Regions from separate parts of the Ruegeria sp. BG9 genome, predicted to be linked through region 2. Evidence: riboswitches for the same ligand, from Rfam matches in the RefSeq annotation. Region 2 holds a riboswitch; each other region holds the start of a gene.
The links. Region 2 has a riboswitch for cobalamin ahead of ACR0I8_RS03320 (DUF1636 domain-containing protein). Riboswitches for the same ligand answer to the same signal wherever they lie in the genome.

Region 1: linked by a shared signal. The riboswitch ahead of ACR0I8_RS16810 (aromatic ring-hydroxylating oxygenase subunit alpha) and the one ahead of ACR0I8_RS03320 (DUF1636 domain-containing protein) in region 2 are both predicted to bind cobalamin.
Region 3: linked by a shared signal. The riboswitch ahead of ACR0I8_RS09370 (hypothetical protein) and the one ahead of ACR0I8_RS03320 (DUF1636 domain-containing protein) in region 2 are both predicted to bind cobalamin.
Region 4: linked by a shared signal. The riboswitch ahead of nrdH (glutaredoxin-like protein NrdH) and the one ahead of ACR0I8_RS03320 (DUF1636 domain-containing protein) in region 2 are both predicted to bind cobalamin.

Annotation. Positions count from the first base shown of each region.
Region 1 covers NZ_JBQFSY010000009.1:186,339-193,978, forward strand. Annotated here, with positions in the region: gene ACR0I8_RS16805 (hybrid-cluster NAD(P)-dependent oxidoreductase) at 1-389, opposite strand, end outside; gene ACR0I8_RS16810 (aromatic ring-hydroxylating oxygenase subunit alpha) at 395-1,618, opposite strand; cobalamin riboswitch at 1,730-1,933, opposite strand; gene ACR0I8_RS16815 (GNAT family N-acetyltransferase) at 2,053-2,574, opposite strand; gene ACR0I8_RS16820 (glutamine synthetase family protein) at 2,689-3,999, opposite strand; gene ACR0I8_RS16825 (MurR/RpiR family transcriptional regulator) at 3,999-4,877, opposite strand; gene ACR0I8_RS16830 (N-formylglutamate amidohydrolase) at 4,946-5,719, shown strand; gene ACR0I8_RS16835 (cysteine hydrolase family protein) at 5,716-6,357, shown strand; gene ACR0I8_RS16840 (ABC transporter ATP-binding protein) at 6,350-7,060, shown strand; gene ACR0I8_RS16845 (ABC transporter substrate-binding protein) at 7,090-7,640, shown strand, end outside.
Region 2 covers NZ_JBQFSY010000001.1:651,671-659,310, forward strand. Annotated here, with positions in the region: gene ACR0I8_RS03300 (TolC family outer membrane protein) at 1-334, opposite strand, end outside; gene ACR0I8_RS03305 (protein-L-isoaspartate O-methyltransferase family protein) at 429-1,082, opposite strand; tRNA gene ACR0I8_RS03310 (tRNA-Cys) at 1,304-1,377, shown strand; gene ACR0I8_RS03315 (NAD(P)-dependent oxidoreductase) at 1,416-2,486, opposite strand; cobalamin riboswitch at 2,513-2,716, shown strand; gene ACR0I8_RS03320 (DUF1636 domain-containing protein) at 2,800-3,180, shown strand; gene cobW (cobalamin biosynthesis protein CobW) at 3,177-4,232, shown strand; gene cobN (cobaltochelatase subunit CobN) at 4,238-7,531, shown strand; gene cobG (precorrin-3B synthase) at 7,528-7,640, shown strand, end outside.
Region 3 covers NZ_JBQFSY010000004.1:328,312-335,951, reverse strand. Annotated here, with positions in the region: gene rsgA (ribosome small subunit-dependent GTPase A) at 1-550, shown strand, start outside; gene ACR0I8_RS09375 (alpha/beta fold hydrolase) at 583-1,440, opposite strand; cobalamin riboswitch at 1,601-1,820, shown strand; gene ACR0I8_RS09370 (hypothetical protein) at 1,909-2,316, shown strand; gene ACR0I8_RS09365 (phosphatase domain-containing protein) at 2,313-2,816, opposite strand; gene ACR0I8_RS09360 (DNA polymerase III subunit gamma/tau) at 2,986-4,743, shown strand; gene ACR0I8_RS09355 (YbaB/EbfC family nucleoid-associated protein) at 4,976-5,320, shown strand; gene recR (recombination mediator RecR) at 5,382-5,975, shown strand; gene ACR0I8_RS09345 (lactoylglutathione lyase family protein) at 6,046-6,543, opposite strand; gene ACR0I8_RS09340 (hypothetical protein) at 6,740-7,228, shown strand; gene ACR0I8_RS09335 (ribonuclease T2) at 7,225-7,640, opposite strand, start outside.
Region 4 covers NZ_JBQFSY010000009.1:39,198-46,837, forward strand. Annotated here, with positions in the region: gene ACR0I8_RS16035 (ATP-dependent Clp protease proteolytic subunit) at 1-578, opposite strand, end outside; gene ACR0I8_RS16040 (metalloregulator ArsR/SmtB family transcription factor) at 903-1,247, shown strand; gene ACR0I8_RS16045 (entericidin A/B family lipoprotein) at 1,368-1,505, shown strand; gene ACR0I8_RS16050 (hypothetical protein) at 2,837-3,289, opposite strand; gene ACR0I8_RS16055 (DEAD/DEAH box helicase) at 3,527-5,395, shown strand; cobalamin riboswitch at 5,484-5,675, shown strand; gene nrdH (glutaredoxin-like protein NrdH) at 5,761-5,982, shown strand; gene nrdI (class Ib ribonucleoside-diphosphate reductase assembly flavoprotein NrdI) at 5,986-6,411, shown strand; gene nrdE (class 1b ribonucleoside-diphosphate reductase subunit alpha) at 6,393-7,640, shown strand, end outside.

The sequences.
Region 1 (7,640 bases), on a different contig from region 2:
GCCGAGATGAACAGATACTTGGCGGCGGCGCTTTCAGCATTGGTGAACAGGCCCGCCGGGCCAATCGCCCGCATCCGCATACCTGGCTGCAGATTGTTTAGCATCCAGCGAGTGCCGATGCTGTCCGGTTGCGCCTTGGCCGTAATCGTGATGGACCGTGGACGCGATGGGGATGACGATATCGTATAGGTCCGATGCACAACGCCTCCCGGCTGCCCCGGCGCCGGAATCTCGAGCGTTAGGAACTGACCTGGATGGTAGGCAAACAAGGCTCCGGAAGGGGCGCGGAACGTAAAGCTCGCGGTGTTTGGCGTTTCGGGCACGACCGAGACGCATTCCAGCGTCTCGTCATCCTGCCAGATCGAGGCAACAGCGTTCAGATCTTTCATCTCCGTCACTCCGCCGCCATCGTGTCAGGTGCCAGATGGCGCGCCAGGGTGCTGCAATACCAATCGGTGAATTGCAGAACACCGGATTCCTGGATCCCCGAATACGGCCCCGGGACATAGGCCGGGCTGTTGATGCCCATCTGGTTGTCTTCTACCACGCGGCGATCTTCGTCATTGGTGGCCATCCAAACTTCGGTCAGGCGCTTGACGTCATAATCGACCCCTTCCACTGCATCCTTGTTGACCAGCCATTTCGTGGTGACTTCGGTCTCGGTCGGGCTGACCGGAGTGACGCGGAAGACAATCGAATGATCGGCCAGGAAGTGGTTCCATGTGCTGGGATAGTGGAACTTCAGCAACGTCCCTGCATCCGCAAAAGGCGCTCGGCCCAGAAAGCGGCGCACCGCGGATTTGCCGTCCAGAGTATAGCTTTCCGCCCCTTCCTTCAGCGGCATCCGCGCCAGTCGGTATTGCCCGTCATCATGCAGATAGAACTGCGACGGCATTCCCGCAGCCTCGCAACGGTCAAAGTGAGCTTGCATGAAGGCCGGGGTTTCACCCCCTTCGATACCGGTTACTGAGGGATCATCAGGGAAGGTCCGGCACAGCGAAGGGTGGTTGCCGCCGCAGTGATAGCACTCGCGGTTGTTTTCCCAAACCAGCTTCCAGTTGCCCTTTTCGACGATCGTGCTTTCAAAGGCGACCTTGGCGTTGCCTAGATCATGCGGCTCCAGATAGGGCCGTGCTCTATTGGCGAAGGTGTCGAAATCGGGGGCTTCATCTGCAAGACAGAAATAGACCAGCCCGGCCAATTCCCGGCAGTGAACGGTTTTCAGCCCGTGTTGTTTGGGGTCGAAATCAGGGCCCATATCACGTGCCCACAACAATGAGCCATCAAGCTCATAGGTCCACTGGTGATAGGGGCAAACCAGTTTGGGCGAGTTGCCCTTGGCCGCTTTGCAGATGATCGACCCGCGATGGCGGCAGGTGTTGTGGAACGCCCGGATCTGGTTGTCCGCACCACGCACGATGATCACGCGGTATGCGCCGACAGTGTAGGTCACATAGTCGCCTGTCTTCACCAGTTCACATGCCGGAATGGCAAATAGCCAGTCACGGTAGTGGATTGCCTCAAGATCGGCCTGAAAGACATCTGGATCGGTGTAGAACGCCTGTTCAAGGGCATAGGCCGGGTTTCGACGCGCCAACAGGCTTTGAACGTTGCTCACTTCTGGCTCTCCTGCCGCGCCCGCGGCTCAGCTTGGGCAGATGACATAAGAGGCCAGTCCGGAGCCGTGCGAGGATCACGTCCGAAACTTGTGCCCCCACCGCCACCCGCGGTTTGACATATATGCAAGGCTGGTTTCCGGACTTGAAGGGGGCTTGCGCCCGGTCTCGACACCTTCCCGGGATCCTCGTCCCAGTGGTCACCTGTCGAACCTGACCTTTCTTACCGTTGCGGGGGCAGCGCCGGAATTGCACCGGCTTCCCAATTCTCTGCCGCCTGAGAATCAGACAGCAGCACCTCACATGCGCAACCTACTCGGGGATGGATTCGTGGCTGAAAGCCTTGCGACATTTCCAGAAACAAAACAGACATGCCCAGCAGAAATGGAAACCTGAAACAAGTCCGTGGTTTGAGGCAAGGACAAGAAAACCGAATTCACCCGTGTTGCGATGTGTCCCACAAATGCGCGTGCATAAAGGGCGCAATCGCAAGTGTCTTGCCCCCCAGCTTTTCAACCGATCCTGCAGTGAGCTCAAGCGTCATCCATGCCTCGGGGATCGTCAGAAGGTCCGGATATGGCGTCTCTTTGTCGGTCGGAACAAACCCGAATAAGGGGTAGAATGTCGGCACGCCCAACACGAAGACAGCGTCTGTTCCAATGAACCTCAAGTGCTTGATGCTGGTCTCCATCATCTCTCTGCCAACACCGCGGCCTTGATGCTCGGGCGAGACACCGCAGGGTGCCAGAAGATAGCATCTTACGTCTGGGTGATCCTGGAAAACTAACGGGGTGAACATGACATTGCCCGCGATCTGCCCGTCACGCCTTACGCTGATTGAAATCGTTTCCGGATGCTCAAGGAGATCTTCGGCGAGTTGAGCGATTTCGTCACCTTCTGCTTCGCCAAAAGCCAGCCTATGCAAATTCAAGATGGCATCGGTTTCTGAACGGTTCATGATCCATCCCTATCCTGAGCTAAACAGCCTGCACCGCGTCATGCTGCGCGAGATTATCCGACCGACGCCCCAGAGGTTGCATTCCACGAGCTTCCGCAAGACCAGCCGCTCAGGTCAATATGTTTCTTCGTACAATCGGCAGCGTGCGTCTGTGTCCAGATGTGCGGTTGTCGCGATCTCGGATTGTTTGTGGGCTTGGTACAGCTCGGCAAAGCCCTCGGGGAACCAGCCGGTCACGACCGAGTTGTTTACGAACCGGTCGAGCGCATCTTCCAAAGTCTGAGGCAAGCGCACCAGCCCTCTTTGGGTAAGTTCTGCGACGTCCAAAAGCGAAAGATCCTCTTCGGTTGGAACGGGAGCGGGTAGCCCTTCATTGATCCCCTGCGTCCCGGCCATGACAACCGCAGCAAGCGCCAGATGAGGCGAAGCTGCAGCATCCGCCGCACGGTATTCGATGTTGAACTGCCCCGCGATTGAGGCTGGGTCTTTTGCGGTCACCGGACAAATCCGCAAGGAAGCCTCGCGGTCGCGGAAACCCAGATTATTGAAAGCCGCAGACCAACGATGCGGTGTCAGGCGTTCATAGGAGATCACCGAAGGCGCTGTCAGAGCCAGGATCGCATCCAGATATTTCAGAACTCCGGCGGCGAAAGCGCTCGTCAGGTCCGACATGCCGCAGGGCCCGTCTTCGGCGTAGGTCAGCGGCGCGCCACTATCGTCCACAAAGCTCATATGGATATGAACCCCATTCCCAACGCTCGCGACATCGCGAATAGGGGTATAGGTAGCCCGTTCGCCATAAGCCTGTGCAGTCGCATAGGTCAGTTCGCGTACCATGATGGCCGCGTCCGCCGCGCGAACACCCAGCTCGGGGCCTATGACGACCTCATATTGGTTTGGCCCATATTCCTTCATGATCGAATCCGGCTTGAGACCGACCTGAGAAATCGCATTGATCAAGGTCTCGCACAGATCCCGCTGCAGGCCAAAGCCGCGGTGACCATAGGCTTCGTTGGCCTGGCTTGGCGGATCTTTCAGCTGGAACTCATGCTCGAACGCGGCCAGCAAATTTGCTCCTGAGACCTTGTGCAGCCGCTCCAGCGCCGCCCTTAACAAACTGCGCGTGCAGAAGTCCCAAGGGTCTCCGTCCAGAGTGACGATATCGCCCATAAGAAAGTGCAGGCCGGAGTCTTCGCCGAACTCGACCTTTGCCTCGGCCGTGGCGTCCGGGATCAGAAGAAGATCGCCCAGCGCGCCAAACGGGCTTTCGGCAATTCCGTCAAAGCAGTTGATCTGGACATTCGTAGGTGTCCACCCGACGCCGCGCTGCAACCGCTTGTTCAGTTGATCCGTCGGAAACGCCTTGCCCCGCAATTTACCGGCAAGGTCAGAGGTGGCGACGAACATCAGGGGGGTTTTGGGCATCATGGGTTGGGGTCCTGGTTGTGGGATCGCATGGCATCCCAGGCTTCGATGCGGGACTTCGTCTGGTCCCAGTTGTCTTCGGCAATACGCGTCACCAGCGCCTCGGTGACAGCAAGGGCCGCTGTGTACGTATCCCAGAGCGTGCCGCTTTCGATCGGAACTGGCAAGATTTCTGCCGCATGGCGGGATATGGGAGACAACCATTTGTCTGTCATGAGAACAACGCGAACCCCTCGGTCCCGCGCGGCAGTCGCGGCCAATCGCGCCAGCGCAGGTTGGTAGCGACGAAAATCGACCAGAAACAGGATATCGGCAGGCTTCATCCGCAGCAGGTATTCCGGCCAGACCTCGTTGTTGGCCGGAAGATGATACACGCCGCTGCGGGTTTGGCGCAGGTGAAAAGACAGGTGCTGTGCGATGGTATCGCTGATCCGACCACCCAATATATAGACATCGCTCTTAGGTTGGCTCAGTACCGAGCATATGCGCTGAAATTGCGCCTCGGTAATACCTTCTGCCGACAGCGCCATCTGGGACGAGGCCCGCGCGATGAAATCACGCAAGAACCCTCCATCGACACTGCGCCCTTCGCCGTGCAGATCAGTAGGCGAGCGTTGGCCCTCTTTCAGCTCGGACAACAGGGCACGCTGGAATTCCTGATAGCCCCCCAATCCGATCTTGGTAACAAACCGAGAGATCGACGGGGCCGATACCTCGGCCCGGCGCGCGAGTTCCTGAATCGTGACCAGACCCGCATAGGGGTAGTCGCTGAGCAAGGCAGCGGCCAGCTTGCGCTCGCTCGCCGTCATGTTTTCCGCCTTCGCTTCAATTCTCTGCCTAACCAGCAACCGGCACCTCCTGATCTGAATGGATCGCATGGAATAAAAATTTCAGTCAATCTATTTTTCATTGACTCTGAAAAAACTTGTTCTCTAACTTGGGCCACATGAACACTTCAGCCGCGACCCAAGAACTGCTGGTCGCCGGGGATCCCGCCCCGGTGGAATGGGTGAACCCTGACAGTGATGCGAAGATCGCGCTGCTCTGCGAACACGCCGGGCGCGCGATCCCGAAAAAGCTGGGCAATCTTGGCGTCTCGGAAGAGGTGCAGGCCAGCCATCGCGGTTGGGATATAGGGGCCGAGGCTGTGGCCCGGCAATTGGCTGACCGGCTACGGGCCCCTTTGATCTTGCAGCGCTATTCCCGGCTTGTGATTGATTGCAACCGCCCAATCGAAGCCCCGGATTCAATTCCGCCAAACAGCTTTGGAAAGCAGATCCCAGCCAATCTGAACCTGACCGCTGCGGATCGCGCAGCACGTCAGCGCGAGATCATGGCTCCTCTGAACGGTGCCATTGAACATATGCTGGACCGGGCACCGCGTGTACTTGCGGTGTCGATCCACTCCTTCGCCGCACAGGTCGATGGTGAGGCGCGACCTTGGCACGCTGGATTTCTGACCCGCGTTGACCCGACCACGGGGCAGGCCGCGATCGACCATATCTCGGCCCTACGTCCCGATCTGCATATGGCGTTGAACCAGCCCTATCAGATCGACAGTGAAAGCGACTGGTTCATACCGCGTTTCGCCGAACCGCGCGGACTGGCACATTCGCTGGTCGAGATCCGCAATGATCTGATCCGCGATGCAAAAGGCGTTGAGGATTGGGCGCATCTTCTCGCCGAAGCCTTTACCCGGATATTGGAGACCAAGACGTGACCTTGACCCGCAATGTTCCACTCATCCCATCGCAATCCGCGCTGTTGTTCATTGACGTGCAGAACTATTCGGCACATCGCGAAGGCGCCGAATTCAAAGACCTACCTGAGGCCGAATTCAATGAGAAATACGGCTGGTTTTTCGATCAGCTAGACACCCGCGTGATCCCGAACATGCAGGCCATACAAGCCGCCTGTCGCAGCGCCGGCGTCGAAGTCATGTATACCAATATCGAAAGCCTGACACTCGACGGGCGTGACCGGTCGCTGGATTATAAGATCACGGGTTTTCATGTGCCCAAGGGCAGCTGGGATGGAAAGGTCATTGACCAGATCGCGCCCCAAGGGGATGAGATCGTGCTGCCGAAGACGTCCTCTTCGGTGTTTGTCTCCACGCATGTTGACTACATCCTGCGCAACCTTGGCGTTCGCCAAGTTGTTTTGTCCGGTCTTTTGACGGATCAATGCGTCGAAAGCGCCATCCGGGACGCGTGTGATCTGGGCTACCTTGTCACTCAGGTCGAAGATGCCTGCCTGACTCATACGCAGGACCGGCACGACAATTCTCTGCGCGCGATCAAAGGCTATTGCCGACAGGTCACCACAAAAGAACTGGTCGAGGAATTGGCCGGTGCTTGATCTGAACGGCATCACCAAGACCTTTGGTGGGGTCCACGCCGTTGAGGATGTGACCATGTCCGTCGCACCAGGCGAGGTGCGCGGTCTGATCGGCCCCAATGGCGCAGGCAAGACGACGCTGGTCAACCTGATCTCTGGGCTGTTAATCCACTCGGCGGGCAGCTTGTCGCTGGATGGCGAGCCGCTGGACAACTTGCGCGCCCACGAACGCGCGGCGCGCGGTGTGGCGCGGACGTTTCAGAACCTGCGGGTCTTTCCAAGCCTCAGCGTCGCGCAAAACATCGACGTCGCCCGCTATTCCGGCCGCGGCGCCGAAATCGTCGACGCCGCGATCCCCGAGTTCGGCCTGTCGGACAAGCTCAACCACAATGCCGGGTCGTTGGCATATGGGCAGCTTCGGCGGCTGGAGATCGTTCGCGCGCTGGCCCTGAACCCGCGTGTCCTGATGCTGGACGAACCCGCCGCTGGGATGAACGAACAGGAAACGGACGCTCTGGGCCGGTCGCTGACATGGGTGCGGACGCATTCGGACTGCGCGATTTTGGTGATTGATCACGATCTTAAATTCATCATGTCGCTCTGCGACAAGATCACTGTTTTGAACATGGGTGCCATCATTGCTGAAGGCGCACCCGAAGAAATAACCAAGAACCAAGAGGTTATCGACGCTTATCTTGGCGAAACCGATGAACGTGCCGCGTGACGCAGGCGGCTTTCAACAGGAGAACAAGTATGAAGAAGTTGACCCTTACGACTCTGACCGCCATGAGCCTCGCCCTGCCCGCGGTCGCCGAAGATACGATCAAGATCGGACTGGGCGTACCGATGACTGGTGATCTGGCCATCTATTCCGAATACCTGGGCGCGCGCTGTATGGCGGACATGATCAACGCCGACGGTGGTGCTGGTGGCAAGCAGATCGAAGTCCTGGTTCAGGATTCTGCAGGTGATACGCAGGCCGCGATCTCACTGGCGCAGAAGTTTCTGGACGAAGGGGTTGTGATGCTGGGCACCACGCCGTTCTCGGACACGATGATCCCGGTGGCTCAGATCGCCCAACCTTACGGCGTGTCCATCTTCCAGCCGCAATCCACGCAGGTCGAGATGCACGCGGGCATCGTGGACAATTTCTTTACCGGTGTCTCGCCTGATCCGTTCACGGCAACGGCAGCTGCCAACCATGCGCTCAGCGAAGGGGTCAAGAACGTGGTTCTACTGACCTCGGACGAAGGCGGGTCGTGGTCCGCGCGTACCCCGCTGTGGTTCGGTCAAGTGATCGAGGA
Region 2 (7,640 bases):
CATACAAAAGCTGGCTGAGCGTCAAGCCCGAGAAGAATCGCGACGGGTCGGTGCTTGTTCTGACGGAGTCAGTTCTTGTTCTCGTGTAATCCTGACTGACCTGAACCGTCCAGTTGATGATCGGGCGCAGCGCGGAAAGCGCAATTGCCACGTCTTCGTCCGCTGCCCGCAACAGGGCTCGGTTCTGTTCCAGCAGACCGCTGGTGTTATACGCTCCGATGAACGCATCTGTCAGATTGTCAGCCCAGACGGCCCGTCCGGGAACATTACTCAGGGCAATGGCCGCAGTCACTGCAAGCGCTTTGACCAGCTTTCCCGCTGTCTTTCCACGCATACCAAATCCTCTCAAATCGAAATTACGCTGCCTCTCCGGCAGTTTGCGTCTTTATGTTCAACTAATCAAGGTGGTGGAAACAACAGTCAGCGGACTATAGCGAAAATGCACACTCTTGGGAAAAACCGTCCAAAACCAGCGCACTGGCGTTGAAGGCATCCCGCCAACTGACCACACCACCGGCCTTGTGACCGATGCGAACTGTACCCAGTTGTCCATCCACAAACAGACAGGCGATCCGGCCCTGATCCTTCAATTGGTCCAGCACCGCGTCGGGCACCTGTTCGACACCGCCTTGTATCATAATCACGTCATAAGGGCCATGCTCTGCCGCCCCGTCCTCCAGAGGTCCGACATGAATGACGGCATTGTCGACGTTTTCTTCGGTCAACACACTTTGCGCCTCGGACGCAAGATGTTCGTCGGATTCGACACCCACCACCAGCTGCGCCATTCGAGCGGCGATGGCGGTCGAATACCCGTAGGCCGACGCGATATCGAGGACGATTTCGTCATTCGAGATATTCAGCGCATCCAACATCTTGGCTAGAGTGCGCGGCTCAAGAATGCAGCGGCTGTTGCCCAGATCGATCAACCCTTCGACATAGGCCGCTTCGCGCTGTGCGGTCGGTACAAAGCTTTCACGCGGAACGGACAGCATCGCGTCAATGATTGGAAACTTGGTCACATCCGAGGGTCGTACCTGCGTATCAACCATGGTGCGGCGCCGGGCTGCGAAATCTGACATCTGATCTCTCTTTTCAATCCCTTGGATAATTGGCTTGTGCCACACTCGACCTGTCTCGACAACGGCCCAGATGCCGCAAGCCTTGTTCACGATCCGTTTAAACCGGCCGCCCACAAATATTGATTTGCTGCCCAAAATCGGCGCCAATCCTCTGGACGCCCCCGATGAAAGCTGTTAAAACGCCCACCACACCACGGCAAGTATTTGATTTTACTTGAAAAGGCGAGTTGGCGGAGTGGTGACGCAGCGGATTGCAAATCCGTGTACACCGGTTCGATTCCGGTACTCGCCTCCACATCCCCTTCCTCTAAATACCGCCTCCGGAAATCAGTTTCAGGAGGAACGCCCCTGAGGCACAACCTCGTACCCTGGTTCTTCCGGCTCATCGTCTTGCATTTCCGTAGGAAAACCCGGTGCGCGGATGTCCAAACCCGTGGCCTCTTCAAGGCGTTTGATGATGTTTGGCGACAGCTCACGCTCGCCAAACCGGGCGATGCCATCCTCAAATATCTTGATCATCACCGGATTGATTTCCAGCGGAACACCGGCGCGGTCGGCGACGTCCTGAAACAGGCCGATATCCTTTTTCACCAAATCCATCGTAAACGAAATATCGCGCGAACCGTTCAGGATCACCTGGCTTTCGGTTTCGTGCACGAACGATGTCCCCGACGAGATTTTGATGGCCTCATAGGTGGTGTTCAAATCCATCCCGGCGGCCTTGGCGGTGACCAACGCTTCAGCACAAGTGATTAGGTTGGCCGTGGCTAGATAATTGGTCAGTACCTTCAGAACCGAGGCCGAGCCGAGCTCTCCGGTGTGCAGAACGCGCCGCCCCATGGTGGTCAGGAAAGGCAAAATACGCTCGAACGTATCGCGATCGCAGCCAGCGAAGATCGAGATATTGCCCGTCGCCGCGCGGTGACAGCCACCCGAAACAGGGCAATCGACTGCGGCCCCTCCGCGCTCCAGAACCAATGCCCCCAATCGCTTGACCTCAGCCTCGTCGGTGGTGGACATCTCCATCCAAATCTTACCTGGACCAACCTCTGGCAACATCTCTTGCATCACCGCGTCCGAGGCCGCTGGCGACGGCAGGCAGGTTATCACGGCATCGCAATCGCGCATCATCTGGGCCGGGTTTTTAGCCGCTTTGGCCCCCTGCGCGACAAAACCCTCAACCAGATCGGAACTCAGGTCATGAACCGTCAGGTCGATTCCATTGCGCAGCAATGACCCTGACAGCTTGCCGCCCACATTCCCAAGCCCGATAAAACCTACTTTCATGGATTTCGCCTCCGTTTGCGATTTGAGGCCATGCGACCATGCATCAGCGCCCTGTTCATGCCGCCTAGCGACGCTGGCAGGTCGCTTTTCAACGTGCCGCAGCGGTCTGAGCTGCATCGCGCTTGACAAGCTGCGGGTGCGTGCCGCATGAGCCTCATGTTGGTGTCTGTGAGAACAGATGAAAAGGGAATGCGTCAACGGGTTTTCCGCCAAACGCAGCCGCCCCCGCGACCGTGACCGGAGAGGGTGCCCAAGCCACTGGCGCAAAGCCGGGAAGGCGGGACATCCGACAGAGGACGCCTCTGACATCCGCAAGCCGGGAGACCTGCCAGCGCCCGAAGATGAAACCGGACGGGGTGTTCCGGTGTCGGGTCAAGGGACCCGCATGAAACCCCGTCCCCCACGATGAGGATTTGGGGGGATGAGAGACATGACCGAGACCGCTCCGGTCGAATTGCTGGTTTGCACCACCTGTCGTCGCGGGCTGCCCGTTGAAGACGACGCGAAACGCCCCGGCACCCTGTTGCACAAGGCGCTTGAACAGGCGGAGCTGCCGGAAGGGATTACCCTTAAAGCCGTGGAATGCTTGTCGAACTGCAACGAGGGCTGTTCCATCGTGCTGCGCGGCGGCCCGGATCGCTGGACCTTCGTCTATGAGCACCTGAACGAAACCGACCATGTCGACGTGATCGTTGACGGCGCCACCAAGTACCTCGCGACCGAGGACGGCTTGGTCAAATGGCGTGAGCGCCCTGAACATTTCCGCAAAAACTGCGCAGCCCGCATTCCCCCGATTGGAGCCCTGAAATGAGCAACTTGGAAAAACTCCCCGTCACCGTGATCACTGGCTTCTTGGGCTCGGGCAAGACGACTCTGGTTAAACACCTGATGCAGAACCCGCAGGGCAAGCGTCTGGCCGTTGTGGTCAACGAATTTGGAGATGTTGGCGTCGATGGCGACATCCTGAAATCCTGCGCCATCCCCGATTGCCCGGCGGAAAACATCATGGAACTGGCGAACGGTTGTATCTGCTGCACCGTGGCCGACGACTTCATCCCGACTATCGAAGCCCTGATGGCGCTGGAGCCGCGCCCTGATCACATACTGATCGAAACTTCCGGCCTCGCCCTGCCTAAGCCGCTGCTGAAGGCGTTCGACTGGCCCGATATCCGATCGAAAATCACCGTCGATGGCGTGATCGCGCTGGCCGATGCCGAGGCTGTCGCCGCTGGTCGCTTTGCGCCGAATGTCGAAGCCGTGGACGCTCAGCGCCTGGCCGATGACTCGATCGACCATGAAACGCCCTTGTCCGAGGTGTTCGAGGATCAGATTTCCTGCGCCGACATCATCCTGCTGACCAAGCCTGATCTGGCCGGTCCCGAAGGCGTGGCCGAAGCGAAAAAGATCATCGCCGCCGAGGCCCCTCGCCCGCTACCCGTTGTCGAAGTGGCCGAAGGCGCCGTGGACGTCCGCGTTGTTCTTGGTCTGGAAGCGGCTGCTGAAGATGACATGGACGCCCGTCCATCGCATCACGACGGTCACCACGATCACGAGCATGACGATTTCGAAAGTATCATCGTTGATCTGCCGGAACAGTCCGACCCTGCCGAACTGGTCGCCAAGATCGCACGTCTGGCGACTGAGCTGAACATCCTGCGCGTCAAAGGCTACGCCGCCGTTCAAGGCAAGCCTATGCGCCTGCTGGTTCAGGCCGTGGGTGCTCGTGTGCGTCACCAGTATGACCGTCCGTGGGAGCCCGGTGAAGACCGCCGCTCGCGTATGGTGGTGATCGCCGAACATGACGACATCAGAGAAGCAGAAATCCGCGATATCCTCGCTGGTGTCACCGAGGCCGCTGAGTAAGACCAATGCACGTCGTCTTCCGCGAAAGCCACGGGTTAGAAGAAACAGAAACCCCAACCGATCTGGGCCAGAGCCCGGCGGATTTGGTGGTGCTGTCCTTCTCGGACAGCGACCTTGGCGCTTTCGCGGCGGGCTGGCATCGCGGTGGCGGGCCGGATGGGCGTATGCCCACGATGCGGTTGGCGAACCTGACGGCGTTGAAGCACCCTTTGTCAGTCGACACCTATGTGGAACAGACGCTGGAGGGCGCCAAGGGCATTCTGATCCGTCTGATTGGCGGCGTGCCTTACTGGGCCTACGGGCTGCAGCAAGTTCTGTCACTTGCGCAGGCCAAGGGGATCGCGCTGGCCGTCCTGCCCGCCGACGGGCGTGAGGATACGCGGCTGGATGAGTATTCCACCCTGCCCGTCTCGACCCTGCGGCGTCTGGCACATCTCTGCGACACCGGCGGTGAAGTCGCAGCGCAGGCCGCCTTGGCGCAGATGGCATTGGCGGCGGGGCTCTATGCCGGCCCGGTTATGGGGGCTAAAACCCTGCCCGAATCTGGCGCGTGGTGTCCTGATCGCGGCGTGATTCCGGTTGAAACTGCCTTTTCGGACGACGCAAAACGTATCGTCGTCACGTTCTATCGCGCCTATCTAACCTCGGCAGATACCGCCCCTGTTGCCGCCGTGATCCGCAGCTTACGGGGTCGCGGGTTCGAGGCGGTGGGCCTATTCGCGCCCTCGCTCAAAGCACCTGCCGCCGCTGAATGGCTGCGTGACAACATCGTCGCTCTGAAGCCTTCGGCGATCATCAACGCCACCTCCTTCTCAGGCAAAGGCTCGTCGGGTACATCCCCTTTGGACGCGGCGGGCGTGCCGGTATTTCAGATGGCCCTCGCCACGTCCCGCCGCAAGGCTTGGGCCGAGGCGGAACGCGGCCTCTCCCCCGCCGATCTCGCCATGCATGTGGTGCTGCCCGAAGTGGACGGGCGTATTTCGGCGGGCATTGCCTCGTTCAAGGAGCCTGGCAAGCGCGATCCGCATCTGGAATATTCCCGCTTTGCCCACCGGGCTGAGCAAGAGCGGATCGAAGCGATTATCGACCGCGTCGCCGGCTGGTTGAATCTGCATGACAAGCCCAAGGTAGATCAAGTGCCCGCGCTGGTGCTGTCGACCTATCCCGGCAAGGACTGGCAAATGGCGCATGCGGTGGGCCTCGACGCGCTGGCCTCGGCCGAGGCGATGCTGGCCGATCTTCAGGCCGAGGGCTACAGCACCGCACCGGCTGAGCCGATTGCGAAAACCCTGCTGGACGCGCGCATTTCATGGTCTTTGGAAAATTATCAGGCAGCCCTAGCTGACCTGCCTGAGCAACTGCGGGCCGATCTCCAAACCGTTTGGGGCAAGCCCGAAGACGACCCGGTTTTTACTGAAGGCGCGTTCCACTTCACCGCCCTGCGCCGAGGCAACGCGCTCGTTGCTCTACAGCCCGAACGCGGCACACCCGAGCTGCGCAATGACGACTATCACGACCTGTCTCGCACCCCGCGTCACAGCTACGTCGCCTTCTATCTGTGGCTGCGCAAGGGGCTGGGCGCAGACGCTTTGATCCATATCGGCGCGCATGGCACTCTGGAATGGCTTCCGGGCAAGTCCGTTGCTCTGTCGGCGAATTGCTGGCCCGAGGCGCTGATCCGCGACTTGCCAGTGATCTACCCCTTCATCGTCAACGACCCAGGCGAGGCCGCGCAAGCCAAGCGTCGGATCGGGGCCGTGACGCTGGGCCATATCCCGCCCCCTATGAAGGAAAGCGGCACCCCAGATCGTATGGTACGTCTGGAGTCTCTGCTTGATGAGTTCTCGAACGCAGACGGGCTTGATCCCAAACGCCGTGACCGCCTGCAAGAAAATATCCGCGACGAGGCACAAGCCATCGGGTTGGAAAGCGATCTGGGTCTCGATCAGGCCACCTGCACCGCCGAGGCGATTACCCGCATCGACCGCTTTGTCTGCGATATCAAAGAAAGCCAGTTCGGCGACGGGCTGCATATCTATGGCCGTGCGCCTGAGGTTCCCGGTACTTTCGACCCCGCGCCTTCGGCCCATGCGGAACGCAACGCTCTGATCGACGCGCTGGCCGGGAAACGGATCGAGGCCGGGCCGTCCGGTTCCCCCTATCGCGGTCGCTCGGATGTTCTGCCGACCGGGCGGAACCTCTATACCACCGACCCCCGCTCGGTTCCCACGCGGGCGGCCTACGCCCAAGGCGTCAAACTGGCCGAGGAACTGGTCCGCCGTCACCTTCAGGAAGAAGGCGACTATCCCAAGGGGCTAATAGTAGACCTGTGGGGCTCGGCCACGATGCGCACGGCAGGCGAGGAATTCGCCATGGCGTTGCACCTGCTGGGCGTGAAACCGGTCTGGGACAAAGGCTCGGAACGAGTCTCGGGGATCGAGGTGCTGCCGATCACCGATCTCAGCCGCCCGCGCTTGGACGTGACGCTGCGTGTGTCGGGCCTGTTCCGGGACGTCTTCCCAACCCTCTCGGCGCTTTACGGTCAGGCCATCCGCGCGTTGACCGCGCGGGATGAGGCGACCGACTGGAACCCCTATGCCGGTCAGGCACCGTCGGCCCGCGTGTTCGGCCCCGCTCCCGGAAGCTATGGCGTTAACATGACCCAACTGTCCGAAGTGTACACCGACGAGGCGCGCGCACAGGCGGGTGAGGCATGGCTTGAGGCCAGCTCTTTTGCGCTGGAGGGTGAGAATATCGTTCAGGACAAGGCGGGCATCACCCAACGCGTGGCGCATGCCGACAGTTTTGTTCACCTGCAGGACCTGACCGAGACAGACCTGCTTTTGGCCAATGACTACGCCACGCACGAGGCCGGTTTTGCCGCCGCCAAGAAGGCCACGGGTGGGACCGCGCAGCTGTATCATCTGGACAATACCAATCCCGAAAAACCTCGCGCCCGCACCTTGCCGGAAGAGATCAGCCGCGTCGTCCACGCCCGCGCTGCCAATCCGGACTGGATCGCCGGGATGCAACGGCATGGCTTCCGGGGCGCGGCCGAGATCGCGGCGACGTTGGATCACATGGCCTCGTTTGCGCATCTGTCGGGCACCGTTGCGCCGCATCTGTTCGACCTCTACCACGATGCCACACTGGGCGATGAAGATGTGGATGCCTTCCTGCAGCAGGCCAATCCGCAGGCCCATCAGGCCATGCAGGACCGGTTCCGCGCCTTGCTGGATGCCGGTTTGTGGAATACGCGGCGCAACTCGATCCGGGCGGATCTGGAGGGGCTGGGATGAGCGCGCCCACCCCAAAACCAGTCGTCCAAGGTTGGTGCCCCGGCGCCCACCGACCGATGATGTCTGGGGATGGGCTGGTGGTGCGCGTGCGCCCTCGGCTGGCTCGGCT
Region 3 (7,640 bases), on a different contig from region 2:
AGTCCTGACGGTCAACGCGCATGACGCGTTAGACCTGCAGCAGGTTCTGGCATGGTGTCCGGCGAGTCAGACAGCGGCTTTGGTCGGGTCATCCGGGGTTGGCAAAACAACGCTCGCCAACGGAATGACCGGTCAGGATCAGGCAACTGCGGCAATCCGCGAGGATGATGCCCGAGGCCGCCACACCACGACGTCTCGCGCCTTACATCCGATGCAAAATGGCGGTTGGCTGGTCGACACCCCCGGCATGCGCGCCCTGCGCCTGCTCGACGCGCACGACGGGGTGGACGAAGTGTTCTCGGACATTCTGGAGCTGGCCCAAACCTGCCGGTTCTCGGATTGCCAGCATGAGGCCGAGCCCGGTTGCGCTGTGCAGGCGGCGATTGAAGCAGGCACACTGGATGCAGATCGGTTGGAACGCTGGCGCAAGCTAAGGCGCGAGGATCAGCGCAACTCTGAGACCGTGGCCGAGGCGCGGGCCCGCGACAAGGCTTTCGGCAAAATGGTCCGATCCGCGATGCACGGAAAATCCGCGCGACGCGGAGATTAAAAAAAAGGGCGCCGGTCCGCCGGCGCCCCCCATCAAGCGATCAATCGGTGCCAGAGCGCAGCATTGCGGCGGGCAAACACACCAATATGGCCGATTTCCGGAACGCCGAATTCTCCTGGCGACAACAGGTGACAAAGTGCTTTCGGCCCATAAAGCTCGGCCAACCGCCAAACGGCGGCTTCGGGGACCATCTCATCATCTGTGAATGCAAACAGGTCGACGGGAGTGTCAGCATCTTGCCATGTGGCATGCGGCAGGGTGTCTCCGATCTCGGGCAGGTAGCTGTGCGGCGCGGTGCACCATTTACGCCACTGCCAATAGACCGCAGGCGGCAGGTCCGACCCGAACCCCAGAGCCTTGCCGGGCAAATACCCCAAACTGCGCACGACCAGAGGCACGTGCCCGTACCAGAACAACCCTGCCAAAGCGCGGTACGGCCAAGGATGATCGCGCAGTGTCACAAGGCCGGAACAGACGCAGATCATGCGATCAATCTTGTCGATATCCGGCTGCACTGGCCCCAGCATCCCTCCAAGCGAATGACCAACTGACCATTGCTGCGACAGCGGGAACCGTCGGCGCATCTCGGCCCGCGCGGCGGGCATGTCCTGCAACGCCCAATCCGCCATCGAGATCTTCGACCGACGCTGTGGCCCCGATTTCGAATGACCGAATTCCCGGTAGTCATAGATCAGACAGGCGATATCCTGATCCGACGCCAACCACTGTGCGAAATGCTTGTAGTAGTCACGCGGAACACCCGTCGCGCTGTTGACCACCACCACTGTCTCGGGCTGCTCCACGGGTCGGTAGATCCGCCCGGACAGGGCGCCATCCCCCACCGGGATCTGAACATTTTCGATCAGCACTGTTTGGTTTGAATCCAACATGGGCATCCTCGGCGGGAAACTGAACTGATGAGTTCACATTGCAACTTGACCCCAGACAGCCCATGCAAGTCAACTGCGATCCAGCTTGACCACGCGTCCACTTTGCGGATCGGCTTTCCGCAGCGCAGAAAGTTCAACTTGACTCAGGATGGTTATGAACGCTAGCGATGATGCGATGGTTCCCGGCTTTCACAAGAGGTCGGGATGAAAAGGGAACACGGTGCGGTTTTCCCCGGCTTGCTCGGGACGAACCAAATCCGCGACTGCCCCCGCAACTGTAAGCGGCGAGCGATGTCGAAGAGCCACTGGCCGAAAGGCCGGGAAGGTCGGCAAAGCGATGACCCGCAAGTCAGGAGACCTGCCATCGTCAACATAACCCAAACTCGGGCGGGGTGTCCGGGCAGGCCGTGGCAGACCCTATCTGCCCCACCTGATCCCAGCCCCTGTCCACCGCGCGGAGGGCGCAGGATGATCTGGAAGACGAAGACACATAGGTTCTCCGCAACCATCTGCCAACATACGGGCAAAACTTGCCCGGCACTGGCGCGGCTGGCGCGTTCAATGGTCGACGCGCTGGACCAAGCCGGTCCGGCGACCACATCGGATTTCGAAATCGAAGGCAGCAGCGACCTGACCCATTGCACGGACGGCTGCCACGCCCGGTTTCAGGCCAGCCAGTCTCGGGTGCGGGTTTATTGCGGAGCGGATCCTAATGCCGACAGCGAGACCCTCGATCGCTACGCCGACCTTATGTTCGGTACCGAAACGAGCAGCCTGCCTAGCGCAGCGATGACATCCCTGCCCTGCGCCATGCTCGAGGCATCAGTGATTTCGCCGCGCAAAACGACCCCGGCGGAACTGCAACTGTCGGCTTAGGAGTCTGCCAAAGCTCGGGCGGGCAAGGTGGCCCAGTGCTTCTGTGCATCGGTTTCGACCGCGCAGGGGCGTAGCTTGCGCAACCGATCCAGCGCTTGGGTTGGAGCCTCGCCGCATTCGATCATCAACCTCAGCACCACCATGCCAGAGCGACCACATCCGCCCTGACAATGGACAAGCACGCGCCCTCCGCCAGACAAAGCCTGCCGCGCCGCGGCACTAACATCGGGCCATTGCGCATCAACCTCTGACGGTGGCACGCCGAAATCCTGAATCGGCAGATGCACCCAGCGGCTGGCGCGCCCCTGAACGTCGCGGCCAAAATCGCGGGCTCCAAACTGGACCAGCTCGGCGTCGGTTGTCATCGAAAGCACGAGCCCCGGCCTCCAATCTCCAATCGTTTCAAGGTCGCCTGCATAGTCGCCGCCCTTTCCCGGCATCGACGTTAGGGCAAGTGTGCCCCCGCCCACTTGCAAAGCATGAATGACCAAATTCGTCATGACAGCATCCCCCCGGAAGCGTTGATCCTGACTCTAGGCTTGATTCACTATCTGAAGAGTGTACCCCTGACGTGCCAGTTTCCAAAACAAAATCGTTCTTCAACTCATGTGGACGCGGGCGGCGCGGGCCTCTACGCTGCGGTGACGTTCCGAATCCGCCAGAGCAGACATGACCGACTCAGACAGCCCCGCCTATCAGGTTCTCGCCCGAAAATACCGCCCGGAAACCTTTGCCGATCTGGTGGGTCAGGATGCGATGGTCCGCACGCTCAAAAACGCGTTCGAGGCGGATCGCATCGCGCAAGCCTTTGTCATGACAGGCATTCGCGGAACCGGTAAAACCACGACCGCACGGATCATTGCGAAAGGCATGAACTGCATCGGACCGGACGGAACTGGCGGACCCACGACCGAGCCTTGCGGCCAATGTGAGCACTGCGTCGCCATCATGGAGGGCCGTCATGTCGACGTAATGGAGATGGACGCCGCCAGCCGCACCGGCGTGAATGATATTCGCGAGATTATCGACAGTGTTCGCTACCGCGCAGCCTCGGCCCGCTACAAGATCTACATCATCGATGAGGTCCACATGCTGTCGACCAGCGCCTTCAACGCGCTGCTCAAGACGCTCGAGGAGCCGCCGGCGCATGTGAAGTTCATCTTCGCCACAACCGAGATCCGCAAGGTTCCCGTCACGGTTCTGTCGCGCTGCCAACGCTTCGACCTGCGCCGGATCGAACCCGAGGATATGATCGGCCTGCTGCGCAAGATCGCCTCGGCTGAGAGCGCCGAGATTGCCGAGGATGCGTTGGCTCTGATCACCCGTGCCGCCGAGGGATCTGCCCGCGACGCGACTTCATTGCTGGATCAGGCGATCTCGCACGGGGCCGGAGAGACGACGGCAGATCAAGTGCGCGCGATGCTGGGCCTGGCGGATCGTGGCCGGGTTCTGGACCTCATGGACATGATCCTAAGTGGCGATGCGGCAGGGGCACTGACCGAGCTTGGTGGCCAATATGCCGAAGGGGCTGATCCATTGGCCGTGCTGCGTGATCTGGCTGAGATCACGCATTGGGTCTCGGTCGTGAAGATCACCCCGGACGCAGCCGAAGACCCCACTGTTTCCCCGGATGAACGCGCCCGTGGCCAGCAGATGGCTGAGGCCCTCCCCATGCGGGTACTGACTCGGATGTGGCAGATGCTGTTGAAAGCGCTTGAGGAAGTTTCAGCCGCCCCCAACGCCATGATGGCTGCCGAAATGGCTGTGATCCGACTGACTCATGTGGCCGACCTGCCTAGCCCGGAAGAACTGATCAAACGGCTGCAGGATACGCCTCCTCCCCCCGGTGGCGGGCCTGGCGGTGGGATGCCCATTCAAAGCAACGGCGCGGCCCCGGTCGAAGCCCGCGCCACTACAAGCTACGCCCCTGCGCCACGCGGGTCCGGCGGCGCACCAGTCGCCGCCTTGGCGCAAGATACCCAGACGGCACTGGCGCGATACCCAAGTTTCGAACATGTGGTCGAGCTGATCCGGAACAACCGAGACGTCAAGCTTCTGGTCGAGGTCGAAAACGGCGTGCGGCTGGTCTCTTACCAGCCAGGACGGATCGAATTCACCCCATCGTCGCAAGCTCCGACCGATCTTGCACCACGGCTGGGATCGGCCCTGCAACGTTGGACTGGCAACAGATGGGCGGTGTCCATTGTATCGGATGGCGACGCTCCGACGATCGCCGAAATCCGCGATAAAGCGGAACTGGATCTGAAAGAAGAGGCCTCGGCGCATCCGCTGGTTCAGGCCGTTCTGGCAAGTTTTCCCAAGGCCAAAATCACCCGGATCGAAACACCGGAACAACGCGCCGCCCAAGTCGAGACCGAAGCCCTGCCCGAGGTCGAAGATGAATGGGATCCTTTCGAAGAAGACTGACCTCTATACAAAACCAAACCCTCCCGCGCCCGCCACGGGCAATCGGCTGACGCCGATCACCCTGAGCGGCCTTGGGCCCGGCAGCGCTCGGGCTTTGCCCGAGCGCTGCCGGGCCCAACGGGAGGAAAGGTCTTGCCAAAGACCTTGACGACGGGCGGGAGTGTGCTCTGCTCTTGTGTCACCACGGTGACCCCCGTATCTAGTCAAAAACCGGACCTACAGGAGAAGCAACATGCTCAAAGGACTAGGCGGCCTGGGCGATATGGCCAAGATGATGAAATCCGCGCAGGATCTTCAGACCAAGATGACCGAGATGCAGGAAGAGCTGAACAACCTTATGGTTGTAGGCGAGTCCGGCGCAGGGTTGGTCAAGGCAACCGCAACCGCCAAGGGAGAGCTGAAGGGCTTGGATATCGATCCGTCGATCTTCAATGGCGACGACAAGGAAGTGGTCGAGGATCTGATCCTTGCGGCCATCAAGGACGCTCAGACCAAAGCCGCCGAGCGCTCCCAGGCCGAGATGGCCAAACTGACCGAAAGCATGGGCCTGCCCGCAGACATCAAGCTGCCGTTCTGATCTCCATCTTTTCAATAATTCTCCCGCCGGAGGCTCCCTCCGGCGCCAGACAGGACAGGCCGTGAGTTCCAACAGCGACATCGACAATCTGATCGACCTGATGGCCAAACTCCCTGGCCTCGGCCCTCGCTCGGCCCGCCGCGCGGTGCTGCACCTGATCCGCAAACGTGCGCTGCTACTGACACCCCTGTCCGACGTGATGCAGCAAGTCGCCATCACAGCCCGCGAGTGCCTGAATTGCGGCAATGTGGGCACCACCGACATCTGTGACATCTGCAACGATGAGGCCCGCGCGACCGGAGAGCTTTGCGTGGTCGAAGACGTCGCCGACCTCTGGGCGATGGAGCGTGCCGGCGTGTTCAAAGGGCGCTATCACGTGTTGGGCGGCACGCTTTCGGCGCTGGATGGCGTTGGCCCGGATGAGTTGCGCATTCCTCGCCTCAAGGACCGGGTTGTGGCCGAAGGCGTCACCGAGATCATTCTGGCCCTGAACGCCACCGTCGACGGCCAGACCACAGCGCACTACATCGCCGATCAGTTGGAGGGGCAGGTCCGCCTGACCTCACTGGCGCAAGGCGTGCCGATTGGAGGCGAGCTCGACTATCTGGATGACGGGACGATTACCGCAGCACTGAGGGCACGAAAAGAGCTCTGAGCATTGCAATATGACAGCAACCGGAACGCTTTCACCCCCTCCGGTTGCACACGAGACACCGCCTCGTATTTCAGGTGTAGGCGCCCGAAGAGTACGTCAATTCGTAAGAATGGCTGTAGATCTCGAAGACAATACCAAAGGGGTCTTCGACGTAGACCATTCGGTAGGGTTTCTCTCCGGGATAATAGTATCGAATCGGCATACGTTGTTTGCCACCCGCTGCAACGATTTTTTCTACCAGGCCTTCGACATCCGGGTCTTGGACGCAAAAATGGAACGTACCATTCTGGCGAAAATCGATATTGTTTTCCGGTACATAATTCCCGTCAAACTCGAAAAGCTCGAACCCGATGCGATCAGCAGTCGCGAGATGCGCAATACGTAGTTTTTTCCACTCAGGACCAAACACATCAGTGCACATGACACCAATATCCGTGTCATCCTCTACCACATCAGTCGGTGGCATGATCACGTAGAAACCAAGGACTTCGGAGTAGAACTTTACAGCCTCGTCAACGTTTGGGACGGACAATCCGATGTGAGAGAACGTTCTTGGATGTTGCGGCATGGCTCGTTCCTTGTTTTATGGGGCAAAACTATTGTGCCACAGCCGAGTTTCAAGCGCCTCCCCGGCGAGACATAGCCGGGTTCAGCCATGCACATAGGTCTTCTTTCGCGATGATATCAGTCAAGAATGGCCTTTGCCTGCCGCACGCGGCGTGTACTATGGCTATGACCTTATCCGTTTGATTTTGGGAACTGTTATGAAACGCCTTTTTGCCCTCACACTTGCCGCCTTTACAGCCACTGCAGCGTTTTCTCAGCAACTGATCGACAAAGGCTTTGTCGACGGCTGGAATATCATGATGGACCCCGCGTTGGGCAATGGGTGCCTGATCCAGACGGTGTATCAGGACCTCTCGGTCGTTCGGATCGGCTATGACGCGCTAGGCAATCGCGGGTATTTCGCCGTCTACAACAAGGCCTGGGGCGATATCGAACAAGGCAAAACTTACCCGATCCGGTTTGCTCTGGACGGCAAAAGCTATGACGCTACCGCCATTGGCTTCAACGAGCGTGACGTCCCCGGCGCGACCGTCTTTTTCACTGACCGGAATTTCGTCACTGCGATTGCTCAGAACAAGACGATGACGGTTTACAACCCGGCGGGCGAAGTAGTGATGGCCATCGACCTCAAAGGCACTGCAAAGGCGCTGGAATACGCACGAGACTGTCAGAACAGAAAGCTTTAACGAATCGGGTCGAACAGGGCGTCCTGAGCCGTGCAGTCCCGGATGACATCGCGGCCGCAGGGCACGAGATCAAGGTCGCGGGACAGGCACAGGCGAACCTCTTCGATGTAACCCTGTTTGCAGGTGATCGTGATCATGTCGCGCTCGAGCTTAGGGTTGGCCTTTAGAAAGGCCTCTTCCACGATCGACGCGGGCAGTTTGACCGAGGTATCAAGCTGGCGGAACACCTCGGGCCGGGTCACGCGACTATACGCTTCGCGCGACAAATCCATATAGCCCCGCGCCGACAGGCCCGAACAGGTGCCGTGTTTCTTCCACTGATGCCATGCAAGTCCCGCACTGCCCTGAATATCCTCCATCGCGCGGGTCATCGCGCGCGACGGCGGGGCCTCGGGCGTGCGGCAATAGGAGG
Region 4 (7,640 bases), on a different contig from region 2:
CCCCAATCCTTGGCCTCTTGGGGACTCATGAAATTGTCGCGATCCAGAGCCTTTTCAACGGACTTCTTGGTCTGCCCGGTGTGACGTACGTAGATGTCATACAAGCGATCTTTCAGCTTCTGCGTCTCAGCGGCATGGATCATGATATCGCTGGCCTGACCCTGATATCCGCCGCTGGGCTGGTGAACCATGATACGGCTGTTGGGCAGCGAAAAGCGCATACCTGTCTCACCGCCGGCCAGCAGGACCGAGCCCATTGAGGCCGCCTGACCGATGACCAATGTGGAACATTTAGGCTTGATGTACTGCATTGTGTCGTAAATCGACAAACCGCTGGTCACCACGCCGCCGGGCGAGTTGATGTAGATCGAGATTTCCTTGTTCGGGTTTTCCGCCTCAAGATGCAGTAACTGTGCGACGATCAAATGGCTCATCCCGTCGTGAATCGGACCGTTGATGAAGATGATCCGCTCTTTGAGCAGACGCGAGAAAATGTCATAGGCGCGCTCCCCCCGGCTGGTCTGCTCAACGACCATGGGCACGAGCGTATTCATATAGGTATCTACTGGATCGAACATTCGGAACCTGCCTGCTTTGCTATGGATCGGGACATTATCCCAACAAGAGTTACCCGAGTCTTAGTGTCGCCATTGGGGGGCTGCAAGGGGGGCCGACAAGAACGACCTTGCAAACTGTTCGCAAGATACGGCGGCCCTTGTCTTCGGCTCCCACCACACAGGGGCCGAAACCGGCACTTTTTCGCATACAGTCGATCTGATCACGGTATTTTGATTCATGCATATGGGCGCAAAAGTGCAAAACAAGCAAATTGGATGTACTCATCCGGTAATTAGTATATGGCAGGCATCACCCATAGCGGGATCGTAAGGAACGAAGTATAGATGGCACTCCCCCAAGTAACCCAGGACACCCCTTCGGCAGAGCTTGACCAAATGGTTGAAAACGCGTCGCGGGCGGCGAATTTTCTGAAGGCAATTAGCCACGAAGGGCGTCTGATGATCCTGTGCCATCTGGCGTCGGGCGAGAAATCTGTCACCGAGCTGGAGACCCTGTTGTCCGCCCGCCAGGCCGCCGTGTCGCAGCAGTTGTCGCGCTTGCGGCTAGAGGGGCTGGTGACGCCCCGCCGCGACGGCAAAGCGATTTATTACCGACTGGCCGATGACAAACCCCGTCGGATGCTGGAAACCGTCTATGAGCTGTTCTGCAGCGAAAACACAGGGCACTAATAGTTTGCACGGCAGGCCGCAGGCGTAGACGCAACTCGACCCCCGGTAAACCGCAAAAGTGCTAGCCTCCTCAGTAAGATACTGGTACCGAAGGCCTGATCGAGCATGAAGGAGAAAAACATGATCCGCGCAATTCTGATTGGCCTGAGCCTATTTGCATTGACCGCCTGCGAAACCGCCAAAGGCGCGGGCAAAGATATCGAAAAAGCCGGCGATGCGATCCAGAACGCAGCCTCGGACGTGCAGGAAAACCTCTGACTTACACCTTCATCTTGCGGATCGCAGGATGACGCACGCAATATATTGTTGATGCGGTGGTCTGAACTGGCTACTATATAAGCACAGGTGCATAGACGCGGCATTGCATCATCTGACGTTAACACGGGGCTCTTTTGCACATGCGAAAGAGCCCCGTTCCCATTCTGACGAGGGGTGGGTGGTAGCCTGTATGAAGCCAGCAAGGGAAAAGGCGTCAGGTGCGCAGACGCGGTCTTTGCATGCGCCCTTGCGGGCAACCCCTGACGCCTTACCCGGACGAAGTTTGTCCTAAGACCACTTCGATCCAGTTGCCCCGGCCCCCGAAGGAACCGCAGCCGCCGCCACAAACTCGAAAGTCGCCGCGACGCACAAAGCCCACTTGAGAAGATGATCCGTCGACCCAAGGCACGAAGCCCCAACTCGATGCATCACCAACCGGTAAGTCCTTGCAAAATATAGCCAATCCTAAGATCAACATCTCCTGCGTAGACCCCCTTGGCCTTTGCATCCCGCCTTCTGATCCGAGGAACTCCAGCGGTGAAACTAATCTTGCATTGCACCCTCTATCGGGCAAGAAAATAGCACTGCAGCATGGAAATCAGACGGGGATAAGTTGTTGATATCTGCCGGGAGGGTACTGTGGATAACTCCGGATTTCTCGACAACCACGTAGGGTTATAATTGCAAAACTCTTTTCGCCAAACTCTGACCGGAATATTGCGATTTGCTGCAGGTGCAAACGGCAACAGACGATAAACTGATCGCAAATTTCAGGAACTGACAACGCCGCACCGTCCGCAGAACCGAATCGTTCGGACCGAAACGGGGCTAAGTTCCCTACTAAAAACATGCGCTGTCGAGCATATGCACAAGACGGTATCTAGAGTGAGGCTTGCGCCCGGTATTGGTTCTTAACCGACGCTTAAAAACGCCAGCCGTGCTGAAGTCGGTCGCGGAGGCAAAACAGATAAGTTCGCAAAAGATCGACTGGACAAATCCTTCCCAGCAGAATCTGCGGCATTCGGCGGACAAGATGCCATACTTCTGAAATGGAGCTTGGACCGGACGGCGAAATTTCACCACGCGCGACCCCGCGCTGAAGGTTCGCGAGATCCCAATAACACGGGCCGAGGAACACCGCTTGTAAACCCGGCATATACTGGATCCTGTCGCGCTCGGCGAAATCACCGTCCGGTCCGCCTCCTCACTGTGGAGACGAGTATTCCGATATTGAGAAGCGTTCCGACCCGGACAGTTTACCTACTATTCTGTCGTCGTCAAAATCAGGCGACAGTCTGTACCCCCTACAGTCCGGCCGGGCCGGAAACGCTTCAGTTCACCTGACGTTCCAGAACGGTGCTGTAGGTAGTTCCAGTCCGCAGGCTACGGAAATCCGCATAAATTCGCCCGTCCTGGTAGCGCGCGTCGATCAAAGCGTTCACGCCAATCGCCGGCTCGGCCGAGCTTTCGACGATCCCGATTTTTCCCGAGCCATCCTGGCTGATGGAACCGGTGGCCTCGTACATCGTCCAGTCATCCATGGCATTGCGACGCCACATACTCGGCCCCCAAAAGACATTGTCGTTCTGAGCCTGAATTTCGAGCACCCATTCCGACTGGTTAAATCGCGGCGCATCACCGGTAGCCGAATTCGACGGCGAAACTGTAGTCTGGCTGGCCGTCCAAATACCGCGCAGATCAGGTGTGTTTTCGGCAGCAGCGGCAGTACCAAGGGCTAGGCTCGTGGCCAGAGCGGCTGCTCCGGCAGTCATAAATCTGGTCATGGTCTCTTTCTCCCTGAAATCGGTGCCATCTCTGGCTGTGTTCAACAGATTGGGAGGAGCGCGACGGGATACAACTTTCCTGAAGGAACCTTCATCAAGCGTTCATGCTGTGTTTGATCGTGCAGCCCGCTTTCCGCTCTATACATCCGGCGCCTCACTCGGTAAGGAGAGCCCTTCGACGATCATCCGCGTATAAGACGCTCTGAGGGTGACCGCAGCATCCCAATGAGCCGAGCCATGAAACAAACACTTCAAGACGCCCTTGATCGCAAAGGGTATGACACGCTGACCCCTGTCCAAACCGCCGTATCCGCACCCGACCTGCAAGGTCGCGACATGTTGGTTTCAGCGCAGACCGGATCGGGGAAAACCATTGGCTTCGGCCTCGCTATCGCCCCAACCGTTTTGGGCGACGCGGATGTATTCGATGCGGCTGACACGCCTTTGGCGCTGGTCATCGCGCCGACACGCGAATTGGCGATGCAGGTCAAACGCGAACTGGCATGGCTCTATGCGGATGCAGGGGCATTCATCGCGTCCTGTGTCGGCGGCATGGATATGCGAGACGAGCGGCGAGCGCTGGCCCGTGGTGCACATATCGTGGTTGCAACGCCGGGTCGCTTGCGCGACCATATCATGCGCGAGTCGATTGATCTGACCGCCGTGCGCGCCGTGGTTCTGGATGAAGCCGACGAAATGCTCGATCTGGGATTCCGCGAAGATCTTGAGTTCATTCTTGAACAGACACCGTCCGAACGTCAGACGCTGCTGTTTTCCGCTACGGTTCCCCGCGCCATCGCCTCCCTCGCCGCCCGCTACCAGCGCGATGCCGAGCGTGTCAGCACCGTCAGCGAGCGCACGCAACATGCCGATATCGAATACCGCGCAATGAATGTGGCCCCGCGCGATGGTGAGAACGCAATCATCAACGTGCTGCGCTTCTACGAGGCCCCCAACGCCATCATCTTCTGCAACACCCGCGCCATGGTCAGCCGCCTGACAGCGCGGTTGTCGAATCGTGGATTCTCGGTCGTGGCCCTGTCCGGCGAGTTAACGCAGAGCGAACGTTCGAATGCGCTGCAAGCCATGCGCGACGGGCGCGCCCGCGTCTGTGTGGCGACCGATGTGGCCGCGCGCGGGATCGACTTGCCTAACCTTGATCTGGTGATCCACGCGGAACTACCGAACAGCCATGAAACGCTTCTGCACCGCTCGGGCCGAACCGGACGCGCCGGGCGGAAAGGCGTCAGCGCGTTGATCGTACCGCCCGCATCGTTCAAAAAGGCGCAACGCCTGCTGAAATTCGCCAAGCTGACCGCCGATTGGGGATCTGCACCCTCGGCCGATGAGGTTCAGGCGCAGGACATGCAGCGGATGTTTAGCTCGGATGACTGGACCGTGGAAGTAACCGAGGGGGAAAGTGCGCTGGTCGACGATCTGGTCTCGCGCTTTTCACCGCAGCAACTCGCGGCGGCCTATCTGCGTCAATACGGGCGCAAACATTCCGCCCCGGAGGAGCTGAACGACACGCCCGACGCAGCGCCAAAGCCGAACGCACCCTTTGGCCCAAGCGTGTGGTTTTCGCTGTCGGAAGGACACAACGAAAACGCCTCGCCTCGCTATTTGCTGCCCATGTTGTGCAAGGCGGGGAAGATCACCAAAGACGATATCGGCGCGATCCGCATTTCTGACACCGAAAGCCATATCGAGATTCGCGAAAGCAGTGTCGCAAGTTTTCTGAAGGCCATCGGCCCCGAGATGACGGTCGAAGGCACCAAGACCCTTGTGCAACTGGACGCGCCACCCGCCCTTTCCGGTGGTGGCCGCAAAGGTCCCAAGCGCGACTTCAAAGGCAAGAAACGCCCCGAACGTCCGGCCCGCGCAGCTGAGCCTCAGCCCGCAAAACCGCGTCGCAAACCGGCCGAAAAACCCGAGCCCGAAAAGCGGCCCAAACGGGATCAGGCCCCCTCGGGCGATCAGCACAAGAAACCAGCGCGCCGTCCGAAAGGCCCGCCTCCGCCCAAAGGCAAGCCAAACAGCAAGAAAAACCGCGCGCGTGCGGCTGCGATGAAGGGTGGCAACGCGATGCCCAAGCGGAAAAAGTAAACCGCCTTAGCGCACGTGGCAGGTAGTGCAAGCGAAGAAATTTATTTTCTTTGCCACACCATATATTGACAACCTGCCGCCGCCGAACCCAATATGGTGTTGCTTCGGTTCTTTCGATTCCTGTTGAAAGCTAAGAGGGAAACCGGTGAAAAACCGGCGCTGCCCCCGCAACTGTAAGCGGAGAGTTCGGCTGAACACGCCACTGAAAGCGTGCTTTTGGGAAGGCCAGTCAGAACGATGATCCGCAAGCCAGGAGACCTGCCGCAAGCGTGAATGAAAACCACGAACGGAGGGTTCGGGGGCGTGTGACGGGCCTTTTTTTGCCCAAGGCGTCCTCGGCTTTGATTAAAGGGACAGAGGACGACATGAGCATTACCGTATATTCCAAACCCGCATGCGTACAATGCACCGCCACCACCCGCGCGCTGGATGCAAAAGGCATCACCTATGACGTCATCGACCTGACCCAGGACGACAGCGCCATGACCCATGTGACCGAGCTGGGCTATCGTCAGGCCCCTGTCGTTGTGGCAGGCAGTGATCACTGGTCGGGTTTCCGCCCGGACATGATCGCCCAACTGGCCTGACCCATGGCCGCGCCGACCCCGGCGCTGGTCTATTTCTCATCGAAATCCGGAAACACCCACCGCTTTGTCTCGCGGCTGGGCCTGACCTCTTTCCGCATTCCGAGTGGAATGGACCCGCTGCCTGACCCCGGACTCCCCTATGTGCTGATCAGCCCCACCTACGCCGACGGCGAAGGGCGCGGGGCGGTTCCGAAACAGGTGATCCGGTTCCTGAACGACCCGGACAGACGCGCCGGGATCGTTGGGGTGATCGGCACAGGCAACCGCAATTTCGGTGCGACCTACGCTTTGGCCGGTCGCATCATCGCCCAGAAATGCAACGTACCGCTGCTCTACACATTCGAGCTGGCCGGAACAGAGACCGACATCGCCCGCGTCCGCGCCGGGCTGGAAAAACTAGGGAGAAACCTATGCTCGACAGCAGCGTAAACGAGCAGGACTATCACGCGTTGAACGCGATGCTGAACCTCTACGATGGTGAGGGTAAGATCCGGTTCGATGCCGATCGTATGGCCGCACGGCAGTATTTCCTGCAGCACGTCAACCAGAACACCGTGTTCTTCCACTCGCTGGACGAAAAGCTCGGGTATCTGGTGTCCGAGGGCTACTATGAAGAGGCCGTTCTGGACCAGTATTCCAAGAACTTCATGCGCAAAATCTGGGATGCGGCCTATGCCAAGAAGTTCCGGTTCCCGACCTTTCTGGGCGCGTTCAAATATTACACCTCTTATACGCTGAAAACCCGTGATGGGCAGCGTTTCCTGGAACGCTATGAGGATCGCGTCGTCATGACCGCGCTGGCGCTGGCGCGCGGCGATGAGGCGCTGGCCCTGTCCTTCATGGAAGAAATCCTCGACGGCCGCTTCCAGCCCGCCACGCCCACCTTCCTGAACGCGGGCAAAGCCTCACGCGGCGAGCTGATCTCATGCTTCCTGCTGCGGTTGGAAGACAACATGGAGAGCATCGGTCGAGGCATCAACTCGGCCCTGCAACTGTCCAAGCGCGGTGGTGGTGTGGCGCTGCTGCTGACCAATATCCGCGAGCACGGCGCACCGATCAAAGGGATCGAGAACCAGTCCTCGGGCGTGATCCCGGTGATGAAACTGCTAGAGGACAGCTTCTCTTACGCCAACCAGCTGGGTGCGCGGCAAGGTGCGGGTGCGGTGTATCTGAACGCGCACCACCCGGACATCATGCGCTTCCTCGACACCAAACGCGAAAACGCGGATGAGAAAATCCGTATCAAAACGCTGAGCCTTGGCGTGGTGATCCCCGACATCACTTTCGAGTTGGCGAAGAAAAACGCTGATATGTACCTGTTCTCACCCCATGACGTGGAAAAGGTTTACGGCGTGCCGTTCTCGGAAATCTCGGTAAGCGAGAAGTATCACGAGATGGTCGATGACAAGCGCATCCGTAAATCCAAGGTCAATGCGCGTGAGTTTTTCCAGACCATTGCCGAGATCCAGTTCGAATCCGGTTACCCCTACGTGATGTTCGAAGACACGGTGAACCGGATGAACCCCATTGCGGGCCGAATTAACATGTCAAACCTGTGTTCCGAGATTTTGCAGGTCAATGAAGCGTCCGAGTTCAACGATGACCTCAGCTATTCGCATCTGGGCACGGATATTTCCTGCAACCTCGGCTCGCTGAAC